One region of the Fictibacillus sp. S7 genome, then DNA from elsewhere that is predicted to be linked to it. Evidence: riboswitches for the same ligand, from Rfam matches in the RefSeq annotation. Region 1 holds a riboswitch; each other region holds the start of a gene.
What was found. A riboswitch is a leader RNA that binds a small molecule or an ion and turns the genes downstream of it on or off. The one in region 1 is predicted to bind thiamine pyrophosphate.

Region 1 (3,916 bases):
CATTTCCAAGGGGAAGAAGCCTGAACCTAAACCGCCTGAAGAGAAGCCAGAAAAGCCGGAAGATAAACCGGAAAAGCCAGATTCGGGCGAAGAACCACAGGACCAGGAAATCACGTTTAACAACAAAATTACCGTGGAAGTGTCCAAAGAAGATGAGAACCAACAATTTCGGGTAAGAATTGTTTACAGTGATGCCAAAAAGGATAATGCTGTATTTGTGGAAGAACAAATTTCGAAAACGAAAGAATATATGGTGCCGCTCACGGTTTCACCAGAAAAGGATGCGTCCTATACGGTATATTTAAACGGAAAAGAGCAAGCAGCCAAAACGTTTAACTATAAAGATGCAAAGGAAGGAAATTTCAAAGGAGAGAATAATGAATAATAAGACTGAAGGAAGAATTATAAAATCAGTCGCTGGTTTTTATTATGTGCTTTTCAATGACGAGGTCTTTCAATGCAGAGGACGGGGGAATTTCAGAAAGAAAAAAATTACTCCTGTGGTGGGGGACTGGGTTGTGTTTGAATCTACCAACCCTACGGATGGCTATATACTCGATGTGAAAGAGAGAAAGAATGAATTGAACCGGCCGCCCATCTCGAATGTCGATCAGGCTATTTTAGTGTTTTCTGCAGTGCGGCCGGAATTTTCTACAGCGTTGCTCGACCGTTTTCTTGTCCACATCGAGGATAATGGCATACAGCCGGTTATATGCATTACAAAGATGGATTTGATCGAGAGTAACGAGTACCAGCAGGAAATTGAAAATTATATCACAGCCTACCGCAAGCTGGGATATGATGTCCTTCCAACCTCTGCCATGTCGCTCGCTGGAATGGAAGCGATCAAACCCATTTTTAAAGGCAAAACCAGTGTGTTTGCCGGACAGTCGGGAGTTGGAAAGTCGTCTCTATTGAATGCACTGATGCCCGAGCTTATGCTGGAGACCAATGATATTTCCGACCATTTGGGCAGGGGAAAGCATACGACCAGGCATGTAGAACTCCTTCCATATGGTGAAGGACTGATTGCCGATACACCGGGATTCAGTTCGCTGGATTTTGTTGAAATTGAAACCGAAGAGCTCTCTTATAATTTTCCGGAGATGAAAGAAAGAGTATCGGATTGCAAGTTTCGGGGCTGCACACACAGCTCGGAGCCGAAATGTGCGGTAAAAGAAGCCGTGGAAGAAGGGGAGATTCCCCGCTTCCGCTATGACCATTACTTGGAATTTTTACAGGAAATCAAGGAACAAAAACGGAGGTACTAACATGATAAAAGTTGCGCCATCCATACTGTCCGCTGACTTTTCGAAGCTGGGCGAAGAAGTCAGGGCAGCTGATGAGAGCGGGGCCGATTACATCCATATAGATGTGATGGACGGTCATTTCGTACCAAACATTACGATGGGCCCGCTTGTGGTAAACGCGATTCGCCCGTTGACAGATCTGACATTTGATGTCCATTTGATGATTGAAAATCCGGATCAATATATTCCTAATTTTGCAGAGGCAGGAGCCGACATCATTACGGTTCATGTAGAAGCGTGCCCGCATCTGCACCGGACCATCCAGCTGATTAAAGAGCATGGAAAAAAAGCGGGGGTTGTACTGAACCCTGCCACTCCGATCGATACGATTAAGCATGTTCTTCCTGAATTGGACCTTGTTTTAATCATGTCGGTCAATCCGGGCTTTGGAGGACAGTCTTTTATCCAAGAATCTTTATCAAAAATCAAGGAACTCAGAACCCTGATCGACGAAAAGGGTCTTGATGTCGAGATCGAGGTTGACGGGGGCGTAAATGCAGAAACCGCACGCCTTTGTGAAAAAGCGGGAGCGACTGTCCTTGTTGCGGGATCGGCCATTTATGGGAAAAAGGACATAAAAGGTGCAATTCAGGCCATTCGTGGTGTATAATAGATGGGTATAAAGAACTGAGAGAAGTAACCACAGGGGGAGTCCCATAAAGGGGCTGAGAGGGGAGTAAGTTCCCGACCCTTAGAACCTGAAGCAAGATCATGCTTGCGTAGGAATGTGGAGTCGCTGTTGTTTCATTAAAAAGCAACCGTCATTCACATGCCGGTTGCTTTTTTCTTTTCTTAACTATGTTAGGGGGAGAACAATATGACAAAACGGATTGGGTTTTTAACCGAAATCGCAATGATGTCCGCACTGGCCATCATTTTAAGCTTTGTACAATTTAAAGGGATTTGGGCCTATGGGGGATCGGTTTCTCTGGAAATGCTGCCGATTTTTCTAATGGCGTTCCGCAGAGGAGTATCCGGGGGGGTCGCCACAGGCCTGATCGTAGGAATGGTCAAAATGCTGATTGACGGAACAGCGGGCATTCATCCGGCTTCCTTGATTCTTGATTATCCGCTGGCCTTTTTGCTTGCTGGTTTTGCAGGAGTTTTCAGAGTCAATGCCGTATCTTCGCCAAAAAGAAGAATGTCAGCCATTGTGGCTGGAATCTTGTTTGGAAGCGTGCTCCGTCTTGCTTCTCACGTGGTTTCAGGTGTCATTTTCTTTGCAGCATACGCTCCGAAAGGAATGAATCCTTTTGTGTATTCAGTAATCTATAATGTTTCCTACATGATTCCGGTTGCTCTTATCACCATTGTGGCGTTCCTTTTCTTAACGAAAACCGCGCCTCGCCTTCTTCATCACACGGGCCGCGGAGTAACACAGGCAGCATGAATATCATCATTGTAGCAGGAGGTCCGGAAGAGAAGCATCCGGACTTTTCTTGTTTTCCTGTAAATGACTCCGTCTGGGTAGGAGTTGATCGTGGGGTGTACCATCTGCTGAAAAAAGGCATCAAGCCTCATTATGCCTTTGGTGATTTTGACTCACTGGACAGCAGGGAAAGGGAATGGATGTCCTCTTATGAACTCCCGGTATTTGAATATGACAGCGAAAAGGACAAAACCGACCTGGAACTGGCCCTCGAATGGGCGGTTGACGAACAGCCGGAAGGAATCATATTGCTTGGCGCGACTGGCGGCAGGCTCGATCATGAACTGGCCAATATCCAGCTTCTGCTTTTGGGCCTTGAACAGAGTGTGCCGATCGAGATCCGCGACAGTCAAAATTCAATCAGCCTGAAAGCACCCGGGACATATGAGGCCGTGAATGAACCGGAGTACCCCTATCATTCCTTTCTTCCCTTTAACGGGCCGGTGAATGGCCTCTCGCTTTCCGGATTTAAATACCCATTGAAACAGCAATATTTGCCAATGGGTTCCACCCTTTGCATATCCAATGAGCTTGTAAATAAAAATGGTACTTATTCCTTCTCTGGCGGCATATTAATGTTCATAAAGAGCCATGATTAAATTAATCTTTAACGGCAGGCCGCATGGTACTATTTTTTATATGATGAATATATTTACAAGGAATGTCTTATTTTTTAAGGGCCTGGAGGAGGGGTATGATGAAATTTTACACCATTAAACTGCCTAGGTTTTTAGGAGGATTTGTACGTGCGGTTTTAGGTTCGTTTAGAAAAGGATAAAAGAGGACGACCGGCACCTTATTTTATGTACAACATCTATTAAAAAAGGAAAGGCACCCTGTCAAAGAGGGTGCCTTTCCTTTTTTTTTGCAAAATAAAAAACAACGGGGAACCCGTTGTTTTATGAGCATTTACACACGTTCGATTTTTCCGGATTTAAGGGCACGTGCAGAAACATATACACGTTTCGGCTTGCCGTCAACCAAAATGCGGACTTTTTGAACGTTAACTCCCCAGCTCTTTTTGGTTTTGTTCAAGGCGTGTGAACGCTTGTTTCCTGTTTTAGGGCCTTTTCCAGTAACGTAGCATTTGCGTGACATATTGTGTACCTCCTTTATAACAGTAAAACTGTATCATATCAGTCGTATGTTAAATACTAACCTATAGTAGCATGACCAC
Region 2 (3,916 bases), 810 kb from region 1:
TAAGAAGAACCGTCTGCCTTTTGGCAGACGGTTCTTCAGTGACTATGATAGTTTTTAATGTCATCCGGCACAGCCATTATTGTTTTGTTCTTTTTGTCATAGGAACGATAATGGGAAATGACTTTATTCTTGTTGATCACCAGGCATTCCAGTACTTTGGGCAACGAATTCTCTTTTGCCTCCAAAATCAAATCCGTCTCTCCCATTTTCAAAGTATAGGTGGCAAAGGTAAGCCCTAGCAATTCCCGCCTTTTTTTTACGGTTTCCGGATGGAGCATGATAAATGTAGCCAAGTCATTCACACTCATTGAGGATTCCTGCTTCACCTTGTTGAAAATTTCCCTGAATCCCTCGGAAGCTTGTCCCAGTCTTTGTTCTGTCCAGTTTATTGCTTTCTGCAGCCAATTATTCATACCGATTCCTCCGTTTTCACCTGCATTCTTGATCTAGTGCTTTGTATAAACACACTATATCTAGTTTAGTGCCCTTTACCAGAAATATGCATCCACCGGCTAGTTCAGGAATGCTTTTCAGGAAATCGGTAAAAAATTCTTTCAGTAAAGCTGCACTTTACACAGGTCCGTTTGTCCGATTCAGAGGTTTCAAAGAAAACGTGAGAACAATGGGACTGTATTTCCTTCAGCTGTTTTTCTAAAAGCCTCACCTGTTCGGCAAGCTCCTCACAGTTTTTCATAAATACAGATTGGAGCCCTGTTCCTGAAACTCTTTTGCTTTTTTCTTCATTTCTTTCTCGGCTTCTTGTTTTAGTTCAGGCATGTTCCGCAGATCGTGAGAAATTCGCATAGAGCAGAACTTCGGTCCGCACATTGAACAGAAATGGGCAGTTTTCGCACCTTGTGCAGGCAGGGTTTCATCATGGTATTCTCTTGCCCGGTCCGGGTCAAGTGACAGATTGAACTGATCCTCCCATCTGAATTCAAAACGGGCTTTGGACAGTGCGTTGTCCCGTTCCATGGCTCCCGGGTGGCCCTTGGCCAAATCGGCTGCATGGGCTGCAATCTTATAGGTGATTACCCCCTCGCGCACATCATCTTTATTGGGTAATCCCAAATGTTCCTTTGGTGTCACATAGCAAAGCATCGCAGTTCCGAACCAGCCGATCATTGCGGCTCCAATGCCCGATGTGATGTGATCATAGCCCGGGGCAATATCCGTTGTTAGCGGCCCGAGTGTATAGAAAGGCGCTTCATGGCAGATCTCCATTTGTTTATCCACGTTTTCCTTGATCTGATGCATCGGCACATGTCCTGGTCCCTCAATCATGACCTGGACGTCATGCTTCCAGGCGACTTTCGTCAGCTCACCCAGCGTTTCAAGCTCGGCAAACTGTGCTTCATCGTTCGCATCGGCAATCGATCCTGGACGCAAACCGTCACCAAGGGAGATGGAGATGTCATAGCGTTTGCAGATCTCACAAATTTCCTCAAAATGACTGTACAAGAAGTTTTCCTCATGGTGAGCCAGGCACCACTGGGCCAGGATGGAGCCGCCACGCGAAACGATGCCGGTCACCCGGTTGATGGTTAATGGAACATATCGGAGCAAAACCCCTGCATGAATAGTAAAGTAGTCCACCCCTTGTTCCGCCTGTTCAATTAACGTATCTTTGTACACCTCCCAGGATAAATCTTCAGCTATGCCATTCACTTTCTCAAGCGCTTGATAAATCGGGACTGTGCCAACAGGTACCGGTGAATTTCTTATAATCCATTCTCTGGTCGTATGGATGTCCTTTCCAGTGGACAAATCCATAATGGTATCCGCTCCCCAGTAAGTCGCCCAGGTCATTTTCTCAACTTCTTCTTCGATGGAGGAAGTTACTGCTGAATTGCCTATATTTGCGTTGATCTTCACGTGGAAATTCCGGCCGATAATCATGGGCTCTAACTCAGGATGGTTGATGTTTGCCGGAATAATCGCTCTTCCGGAAGCCACCTCATTGCGGACAAATTCTGACTCCAATCCTTCCCTGATGGCGATGAATTCCATTTCCGGCGTGATGATGCCTTTTTTTGCGTAATGCATCTGGGTTACATTTTTATTTTTTCGTGCACGCAGTGGTTGTTTTACAGCAACAGGGAAAGCATAGGCATTCCGTTCATTCTTTTCGTTATATCCATTGTCTTCGGGCTTCACATTACGTCCTTCATAATTTTCTGTATCATTTCTTTCCTGAATCCATGGTTTCCTTAAAACAGGAAGTCCTTTTTCAACATCCGATGTATAAAGCGGATCGGTATAGGGTCCGCTTGTGTCATAAAGAAGCACCGGCGGATTCTCCTCTTTCCCTCCAGAAACGCGGGTGGTACTCAGATTGACCTTTCTCATGGGCACCTTGATATCGGCACGAGTTCCCTCCTGATAGATCTTCTCACTGTTAGGGAATTGCGATTTCAATGAAACCTTTTTTTCGTTCTGTACTGTCATGCCACTTCCTCCTCTTGTTAAAAGTCGGAGCTACACGCAGCGGGGAATGGCGAAGCAACGGGTAAAATAAAAAAGCCGGGTTCTAATGAATAGAACCCGACAGGATAGACAAAGAAACATACATACAAATACACCGTTATCTTCGACTCCTACTTTCCTACGCTGGTATAACCCAGATCAGGTTCAAAGGGTCAAAGGGATCGTTCTCCCCTCTCTCAGCCCGGCTACGGGCTCCCCTAGCAGAAAATATATTTTATTTTCCATGTTATCATAGCTTCTATTCAACTTTCACGCAATCCGCCTTTTGTCACAGGCTGATGTACACCTTTTTCTCTTAAATCATAAAAATGTCGCAGAACATGGTTTAATTTGACGAAAAAAGAGGAAGGGACAGAGTAGAAGAACTATACATTACAAATAAAGGCAGGGAGAATGCATGCTAAAACATACAGAGGTTGTTTTGTTTATGAAAGAAATCGCTACGCTCACTGGCGAATATATACGTTGCAGAGATCATCTATTAAAAGAAAAAATTAAAGATGATATCGATTTTTTACATTCAGTCATTCACTCCTGACTTAACGTTTTGTGGTGGATGACTTTACATAAAACTTAAAACCTCTGTAACTTTCTGCCTTTTGCGTGTATATAAATAACCCGGAGAACATGAACAGGTTCTCCGGGTTATTTTAGTTCTGTGTGCGTTCGAGCAATAGTTTCATGGAATGCAGCTGGCCCAAATGGTTGGACTCATGGAAAAGAGACATAGCGGCCAATTCCCGGAACGTTTCCAACCCAAGGAACGGATTTTCCAGCTTTTGCTCAAGGGCTTCTTCTGGAATTTCCTTGATGCGGAGAAGCTGTTTCTCAAGCTCGGGAGTCAATTCCTCGAGGGACGGAACATCTCCTTGCCAGTCAGACGGCTTTGAGCCTTTGCCAAACCATTCGACATATTTCCCGGGCAAAGCAAAAGCTTTACCAAATAAAAACTGTTCGGTAACGGTTAACACGTGCCCGATGTGCCAGTGTATCGTGTTGTTATACCCTTGTGGCTGAATATCAACCAGTTCAGGTGAAATCTTGCTGATGCTTCTTACGAAAAATCCTCTTGTCATTTCGAATTGTCTGTAAAGTTCTTGGTTCATTTCTTTTATTCTCCTTTCAAAAACCTTCTTTCCCTACACTAACAGAAAACACCTTCAAAATGCAGTGCAGAAGGTCTCAAATGAAAAAAGCATGCCCTGAAGAGCATGCCTTTTCCATTCTTTATTTATAGGGATTTAAGGGCATCGGCTACTGGCTGGTCTCCTTCAAGGATTTCAAAAATCTTATGATTGGCATTCTCCAGGTCCAGCGACTGAACCATGACTTTCGCCACATCTGCCCGGGAGATGCTTCCCTGGCCCAGCTGCTCACCAATTTTTATTTTCCCATTTCCTTCGTCATTGGTCAGGGCGCCAGGCCTCAC
Region 3 (3,916 bases), 330 kb from region 1:
CCCGTAAAAAGCTCTGCTGATTTTCAGCAGAGCTTTTTCATTAGGTGCAAAAATTGAAACAGTCAACCAGCAAAAAAACCGAAAATATTAAGACCCTTTTTTGGCTAATCTCTCTGTAATATACGTTCAACGATTTGCGAAAGAAAAACAAACCAGCAGAAAGTTAAAAGAACCTGCCATTGGCAGGTTCTCTTATTGAATGATATTTTTCAGCTGCCGATATTTGGCGGATAGACTGGATGCTGAAATATCATAATAGGCAGCTGTTTCAGCCTGTGATGTGCCTTCTTCCAAAAGATGCTTGCTGACAAAATAATGCAGTGCTGCAGCGAAAAGCTGTTCTTTTCGAACGGTCAGCTTTTGGCTGTTGTTCCATTGATCCCAAAGGGGAATGGCCTTTTCATAAATTTCGGAAGAAGCTGTGTTTTTCAGTAGAGCTAAAACCGAATCATTGACCGGAACAGCAGACTTGTTGGACAAAAGAATGTGAAGAACATTTGGAAAATCGTCCTTCATTGTTAATTGTTCAGACTGAATGGTTTGCAGTTTCTCTGATAGATCGGAAGCGGAAACCGGAATTTTTGCATAATCAATGTAAAATTCTTGATGTTCCCCTGTAGCGATCAGCGAACCTGCAACAAGTAATTCCACTTCAGGAAGGGATTCTGAATGGATTTCAACCGTATGTTCCTGATGAGTGAAATAATCTCTCAGCTTATAAACGTTCCGGTTTAGCTGTTCCTGAACGGTATACAGTGAAGGGGTGGTGTTCTTCCATTCTTTCACTACTTCGTAGACCTGACGCTCTTCTTTTTCTTTTTGTTCCATAAGGTACAGTTCTACGGGTGTTTTACCGTCCTGAACCGCTGAATGAAAAATGAGCCAGCATACCATCAAGTTTGCGTATGTTTCCACCTGCTCATTATCAACATTAAATTGTTGGATAAAATTCCGTGTTTTTTTTTCCATGTCTTCATGAAAGTTGTCAAAAGCAAACTTTGCCAGCCCTTCCAGGTGACGGCTGATTTCAACCATTTGTTTCATCTTTGTTGTTGTCAGCGACCGTTGACAGCAATGTTTATATTTTTTCCCGCTTCCGCAAGGACAAGGATCGTTTCGTCTTACTTTACTCATGTTACCCTCCGTACATACTTCTCATGTTGTAAATAATCACCTTGTAAATACTAGCATAAACGCATGATAATGCAACTTTTTGCACTGCCGCACAACTGGGAGAGGGCAAAAAAAAAGAAATCAAACCAAAAAGGTTTGATTTCTTACCCCAGGAAGCGAAGGTATTCATCGGTCAATTTCATGAAACTTGCTTCATCTCGTTTCTCAAGGGCTTCATCTATTTTTTCTTTATAACGTTTAATTTGATGGGCGTGCAAGGACTCATCAAGGATCATCTGAGCAACCATATTAAAAGCGAACGGTTCATTTTTCTTCTGAAGTTTGTATTTCACAAGATCGTTCATATCTTTATTATACGACGTATTATCTTTCATGCTCTATTCCTCCTTGAATATTTTTGCAAAAGCTTGGGTGATTAAAGCTAATGCTTTAGTGGGTTTTTACTAGTATACTTATCCTATGAGATAATAGCAACTATTTAATTCTGAAAATTTAGATTTATTTTATTCGTTTTCCAGATTTAAATCAGCCAGCACCTCGTCAACAGAGTGGAAAGTTTTACTTTCCAGCTGCTCACCGCCTTCCATGTCAAAAACTCGCATTTCATAAACTTCTTCTGTAGGGTTATATTTGACTTCGACTGGATTGGTGTAATTTCTTGAGAAGGTTTCTTCTGACTGAGCGTGACTATAAACATCTTCTGGGTTGTTTTTTAAATTTTGCAGTTTCTCTCTTATATTCATAATTTCTCTCCCTCCAGAGTTTCTATCGGGTGTTGTATAAAATATGCCCGTAACTCGCTCTTTTTAAACGCTGTTCACTAACTTTTCGACATATTTCATATTTCCAATTTGACGCTTTTAAATTTGTCCGATACGATAGAGGGTAAATAATATTTATAGTACTAACCACTAGGGGAGCTTATGGAAGCTGAGAAAAGAGTGAACTTTGACCCTTTGAACCTGATACGGATCATACCGTCGTAGGGAAGTGGCTTAAACCGACGACCAGCTGAATGATGATGTTTAAGCCGCCTTCTTTTTGAGGGCGGCTTTTTATATGAAGTAAAGAAAAAAGGAGTTTTTCTAATGTCCAATACACCAAAAGCATTAACGATAGCAGGATCGGATTCTGGGGGAGGAGCGGGTATACAGGCCGACTTGAAAACTTTTCAAGAATTAGGCGCATATGGCATGTCAGTTATTACCGCTGTCACCGCACAAAATACCAAGGGTGTCCAAAATATCCATGCTATACCGGTTGAAATGGTGGTAGACCAACTGAAAAGTATTGCAGACGACCTCAGGCCAGAAGCGCTGAAGACAGGCATGCTTTTCAGTGCCGAAATTATTGAGGCGGTATCCTCACTTATTCAGGAATATAAATGGACCAACGTGGTAGTTGATCCGGTGATGATCGCGAAGGGAGGGGCAGAACTGCTTAAGAAGGATGCAATTGAAGCTCTAAAGAAACACCTTCTTCCAATCGCAGATATACTGACTCCAAACATTCCAGAAGCCGAGCAACTGACCGGAAGAAAGATTGAGGACAAACAGGGCAGAGAAGACGCAGCCAAGTTTCTGCATGGTTTGGGAGCAAAGCAAATCGTCATCAAGGGCGGTCACCTTCCCCATGAAAATGAACCAGTGGATCTGTATTATGATGGGGAACAATTGATTGAATTTGAAGGGAAACGCATTGAAACATCACAAACCCATGGAACAGGCTGTACATTTGCTGCTGCAATAACAGCCGAACTGGCTGTTGGAAAATCTCCGATTGAAGCCGTTGAAACCGCCAAAGCCTTTATACAGGAAGCCATCAGCGTACCCCTTCATCTGGGAAGCGGCCATGGACCGACCAACCACTGGGCCTACAGGAGGAAATACCAATGACAAAATTACCAAATCTTTTAAAAGATATTCGCTTGAAAAAACCGCTGATTCATCATATGACCAATCAAGTAACAATGAATTTCCTGGCTAATGGAATTCTCGCTGCAGGAGGAAGCCCAATGATGGCCCACCATTATGAAGAAGCTGAAGAAGCTGTAATGGCTGCCGATGCTCTTATATTGAATATCGGAACGGTTGAGCCGGATTTGGTGAAAGGGATGATCCTAGCCGGGAAAAAAGCCAAATCCAGTGAAATTCCGGTTGTACTTGATCCGGTCGGTGCGGGATTATCATCGTTAAGAAAAACGGCTGTTTCAGAAATTATTGATGAAGTCTCTCCAAATGTGATCTGCGGCAATGCGGCAGAGATCGCCTTTTTAAGTGGAGAACAATGGAGTGGAAAAGGCGTAGACGGGAGCCTGGCAGAGGACAGTTCGGAACTGGCCCGCTTTGCGGCCAATCAGTTGAATTGCTTGGTATCGATTACAGGCAAAGAGGATATCTTGAGTGATGGGGCAGAAACCATGGTAATAAGAGGAGGGCATGAGATGCTTTCCTATGTGACGGGGACGGGCTGCCTCTCCACCTCTTTGATCGGGTTGTTTCTAGCCAAATCGGTAACGACTGATTTGACTTCATTCGAACGGATGGCCGGAGCGCTTACTTACCTGGGTCTTTGTGCTGAACGTGCGGTTTCCGCTGCGCGCGGGCCTGGGAGTTTTCAAACGGCTTTTTTGGATGAGCTATATCTATTAAGTGCTGAAGAACTTGACGAGACAGGAAGATGGGAAACGGTTCACGGAGGGAAGAGCAATGAACAAAGCTGAGCTTCAAGATCGTATGAAGGTATATTTTATTATGGGAAGCACTAATTGTTCAGCAGATGC
Region 4 (3,916 bases), 900 kb from region 1:
ACGTGCCTGCGCTGGTTTGCACGCCTGTTCCCAGTTGGGCAAATTCGAAGCCAGCAGCCTCTGTATACTCCATAAAATCGGCACCCAGCTTTACAGCGGCCTGGGCGTAGGCCTGAGTCAGCTTGGGAGCATTCACCTGACCGTCCTTCGGCAAAAACAGGGCGCCCGCCAGCTCCGCTGATGCGTTTGGTTCCTTTTTACAAAGTTCATCCACGTCCATCCACTCGGCGGGCTGTCCGTTAGCCCTGTGAAAGGCAGCCAAATCCTGCAGCCTTTCAGCCTCACAGCTGTCTTTGGCTGTTTTAAACAATCCTTTATCCACCCATTCCATATCCACACCGCTGATTTCCTTAAGTTCATAACTTAGTTCCGGAAAAAGCTGCCTGCTCTGTCTGGCCATCTCATACAGCGGGCCTGCTTCATGAATCTCCGCCTGGGCTCCGAGCATGCCGGCCGCCGCAGAAGAGGCTTCACTTCCAATTTTGTTTCGTTCCAATACAAGAACGTTGTAAGGGGTGTGACGGCGAAGAAAGTAGGCGATCGAACTGCCAATGACCCCTCCGCCGACGATGATGACATCATAATGTTTGCGCATCCTGATCACTCTCTTTCATTAAAACTGCTTTGTACTGTTTGGCTATCGAAACTGGATCTTCCGCCTTCCAGATTCCTGACATGACAGCAATGCCCGATGCTCCTGCGCTGACAATGGCGCCAACTCTCTCCGGAGAAATTCCTCCTATGGCGAGAACCGGAATGCTGACCGCTTCGGCCACCTCCTGCAATTGATCAAGTCCCCTTGGCTCTTTATCCTTTTTGCTTTCGGTTGAAAAAACATGACCAAAGAAAAGATAGTCTGCCCCCTTCTGTTCTGCCTGGATCGCCCCATCCCTCGAATGGACTGACTGACCGATTCTAAAAGAAGGAAAATGATGCCTGACCACATCTGGCGCAAGACTGCTTTCCTTTAAATGAATGCCGCCGAGTCCTGCAGCTACCGCAACATCCACACGGTCATTCATATAAATGGCTTCGTTTTGTATCCCACATTGCTTCAGCTTTTCGGACAAACTGTAAATGTCGCCTGCAGCCTGGCTGTTTTCTCTGATATGTATTGCTGTCACATGGGGGGCAAGGATGGATGACACTGAAAGAATACGGTCTTCGCTCTGTTTGCCGTCCGTGATGACATGGAACTCCAATGGGTACATTTCCATTCCTCATTTCCATACAAAAAAACCACTCTTTGCGTAGAAAGAGTGGCTGATTCACTGTTATTTCAAATCAGCTGCAGCAGCTGTCAAAGCTGTGCAGTGGCACTTCCCTACGCTGGCATCATCCAGATCAGGTTCAAAGGGTTTAGAACAATGCGTTCAGTCTCAGCCAGGAAGGCTCCCCCAGTGTTGCTATAATATGAAGTTATTTTCATCTTACCACGACCGAAAAAAATGTAAAGTGATTAGAAGCTGATTTTTTGCTCGAGAAACGCACGCAATTCGGATACCGGCATACGCACCTGTTCCATTGTATCACGGTCACGAACTGTTACTTGCTGGTCTTCCTTCGAATCAAAATCATACGTGATACAAAACGGCGTTCCGATTTCATCTTGTCTGCGGTACCGTTTTCCGATTGATCCGGTTTCGTCATAATCCACCATAAAGTCCTTGGCAAGACCTGCGAACACTTCACGCGCTTCCTCGGATAATTTTTTGGAAAGTGGCAGTACCGCTGCTTTAAACGGCGCAAGGGCAGGGTGCAGATGAAGCACATTTCGTGTGTCTCCGCCTTCCAGCTCTTCCTCTTCATAAGCATCAATCAAGAAGGCAAGGGTGACACGATCTGCTCCAAGCGATGGTTCGATGCAATACGGAACATAACGGTCGTTCGTTTCCTGATCAATATAATTGAAATCTTCTCCGGAATGTTCGCTGTGGCGCTTCAAGTCAAAGTCGGTGCGGGAAGCAATTCCCCAGAGCTCGCCCCATCCAAATGGGAACTGATATTCAAAATCTGTCGTCGCGTTGCTGTAGTGAGAAAGCTCTTCGGATTCATGATCACGAAGGCGAAGCTTATCCTGCTTCATGCCAAGATTCAATAGGAAATCATGGGCGTATTGCTTCCAGAAATCGAACCATTTCAATTCCTCTCCCGGTTTGCAGAAGAATTCAAGTTCCATCTGTTCAAATTCCCGAGTACGGAATGTAAAGTTTCCTGGCGTGATTTCGTTTCGGAAGCTTTTGCCTACTTGTGCAATACCAAACGGCAGCTTTTTCCTCATGGTACGCTGAACGTTTTTAAAGTTTACAAAGATCCCCTGCGCTGTTTCAGGGCGAAGATAGATTTCGTTCGTACTGGACTCTGTTACCCCCTGGAATGTCTTGAACATCAGGTTAAATTGGCGGATGGAAGTAAAATCATGTGCTCCGCATTCAGGACAGGCAATGTTATGTTCTTCAATCAATTTTTCCATTTCATCAAATGACAATCCATCCACAATCTTTTCAATGCCTTTTTCGGAAAGCGCATCTTCAATGAGCTTGTCCGCACGGTGGCGTGCTTTACACTGTTTACAGTCTATCATTGGGTCATTGAAGTTTCCAATGTGTCCTGAAGCCACCCATGTTTGTGGATTCATCAGGATTGCAGCATCGAGACCTACATTGTAAGGGGACTCCTGAACAAACTTTTTCCACCAGGCTTTTTTTACATTGTTTTTCAGCTCCACACCGAGCGGGCCATAATCCCAAGTATTTGAAAGTCCTCCGTAGATTTCAGATCCCGGAAAAATAAATCCGCGCTGTTTCGCCATGTTGACGACTTGCTCCATTGTCACACTCATGTCATTCTCTCCTTTATTCGCATTTGCTTTTTGAAAACCAAAAAAGCCCCCGCCCATAGACAAATCCTGTTTGTCCAGGGACGAGAGCTGTACTCACGCGGTTCCACCCCAATTGATGCAATCACTATTGCATCCGCTTTGGTCAATTAATGGCTCGAGACTTCCGTTTCTCTGAACATTTGACCGGGCTTTCACCATCCCCGGTTCGCTTCATTCTAAAGAGGCTCAGATACTATTGGTCTGTCATTGCGTTATGATCTTCGATTATGGAAAAAATAGTACAGTTTTTCCGCCATAATGTCAAGTCTGTACGGTATCCAGAACTTTTATTCTGTTCAGTAAAAAAAAGAAAACTCATCGTTTTTGCAGATGAGTTTTTCATACGTGCATTAGAAGCCCCCAAAGCCGCCACCCGGAAAGCCGCCATAATAACCAGGGTAGCCGCCATAATAACCAGGGTAGCCGCCAAATCCTCCCGGTACGCCTCCATAAGCGCCTGGAAAGGGAGCCACACCACCGTACCCATAACCGTAGCCAAAGGCAACTGGCGGACGCGGAGCGAGTGCAAATCCGGCAATCGTACCGAGTCCAAGACCGATCAGCCCTGCACCCAATAACGGAAAGAACCTTCCTGTTCCATCATCCTGATGGGGAAGCAAATACACATTTTCTGCATCAACATTTTGGATGGTTCCTACGTATCGATTTCCATCGGTGGTGGTGATTTCAACATCCTGACCCATATATTGACAGCATAACCCATAATAATGTTCTTTCATATATAACCCTCCCTTTAGATTAAATTGCATAAGGTTTCTTTCTATGGTATGCAAATTATGGAATATGGGTTTGGACAGCTGTCTGCTAGTTTGATGAATTGGAGAAAATGGGTACTAAGTACATAGAACCTTTGAAAGGGGCACCCATATGGATAAAGATTTGTCACAGCACAAAGAGCACGCTGAAAGAAAAGCTGAAGAATACAAAGAAGAAGCCGAGCCATGGATCGTTCGCATGGCCCGGTTTGGCCACCTGTCGAAAGGTGCCGTTTACATTCTCATTGGAGTACTCGCG

Region 2: linked by a shared signal. The riboswitch ahead of thiC (phosphomethylpyrimidine synthase ThiC) and the one ahead of thiT (energy-coupled thiamine transporter ThiT) in region 1 are both predicted to bind thiamine pyrophosphate.
Region 3: linked by a shared signal. The riboswitch ahead of thiD (bifunctional hydroxymethylpyrimidine kinase/phosphomethylpyrimidine kinase) and the one ahead of thiT (energy-coupled thiamine transporter ThiT) in region 1 are both predicted to bind thiamine pyrophosphate.
Region 4: linked by a shared signal. The riboswitch ahead of DMO16_RS10880 (thiamine phosphate synthase) and the one ahead of thiT (energy-coupled thiamine transporter ThiT) in region 1 are both predicted to bind thiamine pyrophosphate.

What each region holds. Positions count from the first base shown of each region.
Region 1 covers NZ_QJKL01000001.1:1,230,760-1,234,675, reverse strand. The annotation lists gene pknB (Stk1 family PASTA domain-containing Ser/Thr kinase) at 1-385, shown strand, start outside; gene rsgA (ribosome small subunit-dependent GTPase A) at 378-1,271, shown strand; gene rpe (ribulose-phosphate 3-epimerase) at 1,273-1,920, shown strand; TPP riboswitch at 1,946-2,053, shown strand; gene thiT (energy-coupled thiamine transporter ThiT) at 2,128-2,700, shown strand; gene DMO16_RS06235 (thiamine diphosphokinase) at 2,697-3,338, shown strand; gene spoVM (stage V sporulation protein SpoVM) at 3,437-3,517, shown strand; gene rpmB (50S ribosomal protein L28) at 3,649-3,837, opposite strand.
Region 2 covers NZ_QJKL01000001.1:2,045,221-2,049,136, forward strand. The annotation lists gene DMO16_RS10445 (hypothetical protein) at 36-413, opposite strand; gene thiC (phosphomethylpyrimidine synthase ThiC) at 691-2,448, opposite strand; TPP riboswitch at 2,586-2,696, opposite strand; gene DMO16_RS10455 (DinB family protein) at 3,138-3,593, opposite strand; gene DMO16_RS10460 (SDR family oxidoreductase) at 3,719-3,916, opposite strand, start outside.
Region 3 covers NZ_QJKL01000001.1:1,556,669-1,560,584, reverse strand. The annotation lists gene DMO16_RS07935 (YecA family protein) at 193-1,134, opposite strand; gene DMO16_RS07930 (IDEAL domain-containing protein) at 1,278-1,508, opposite strand; gene DMO16_RS07925 (hypothetical protein) at 1,638-1,877, opposite strand; TPP riboswitch at 2,038-2,140, shown strand; gene thiD (bifunctional hydroxymethylpyrimidine kinase/phosphomethylpyrimidine kinase) at 2,223-3,029, shown strand; gene thiM (hydroxyethylthiazole kinase) at 3,026-3,856, shown strand; gene thiE (thiamine phosphate synthase) at 3,843-3,916, shown strand, end outside.
Region 4 covers NZ_QJKL01000001.1:2,126,220-2,130,135, forward strand. The annotation lists gene thiO (glycine oxidase ThiO) at 1-595, opposite strand, end outside; gene DMO16_RS10880 (thiamine phosphate synthase) at 579-1,211, opposite strand; TPP riboswitch at 1,305-1,409, opposite strand; gene DMO16_RS10885 (glycine--tRNA ligase) at 1,460-2,842, opposite strand; gene DMO16_RS24580 (hypothetical protein) at 3,232-3,621, opposite strand; gene DMO16_RS10895 (DUF1206 domain-containing protein) at 3,770-3,916, shown strand, end outside.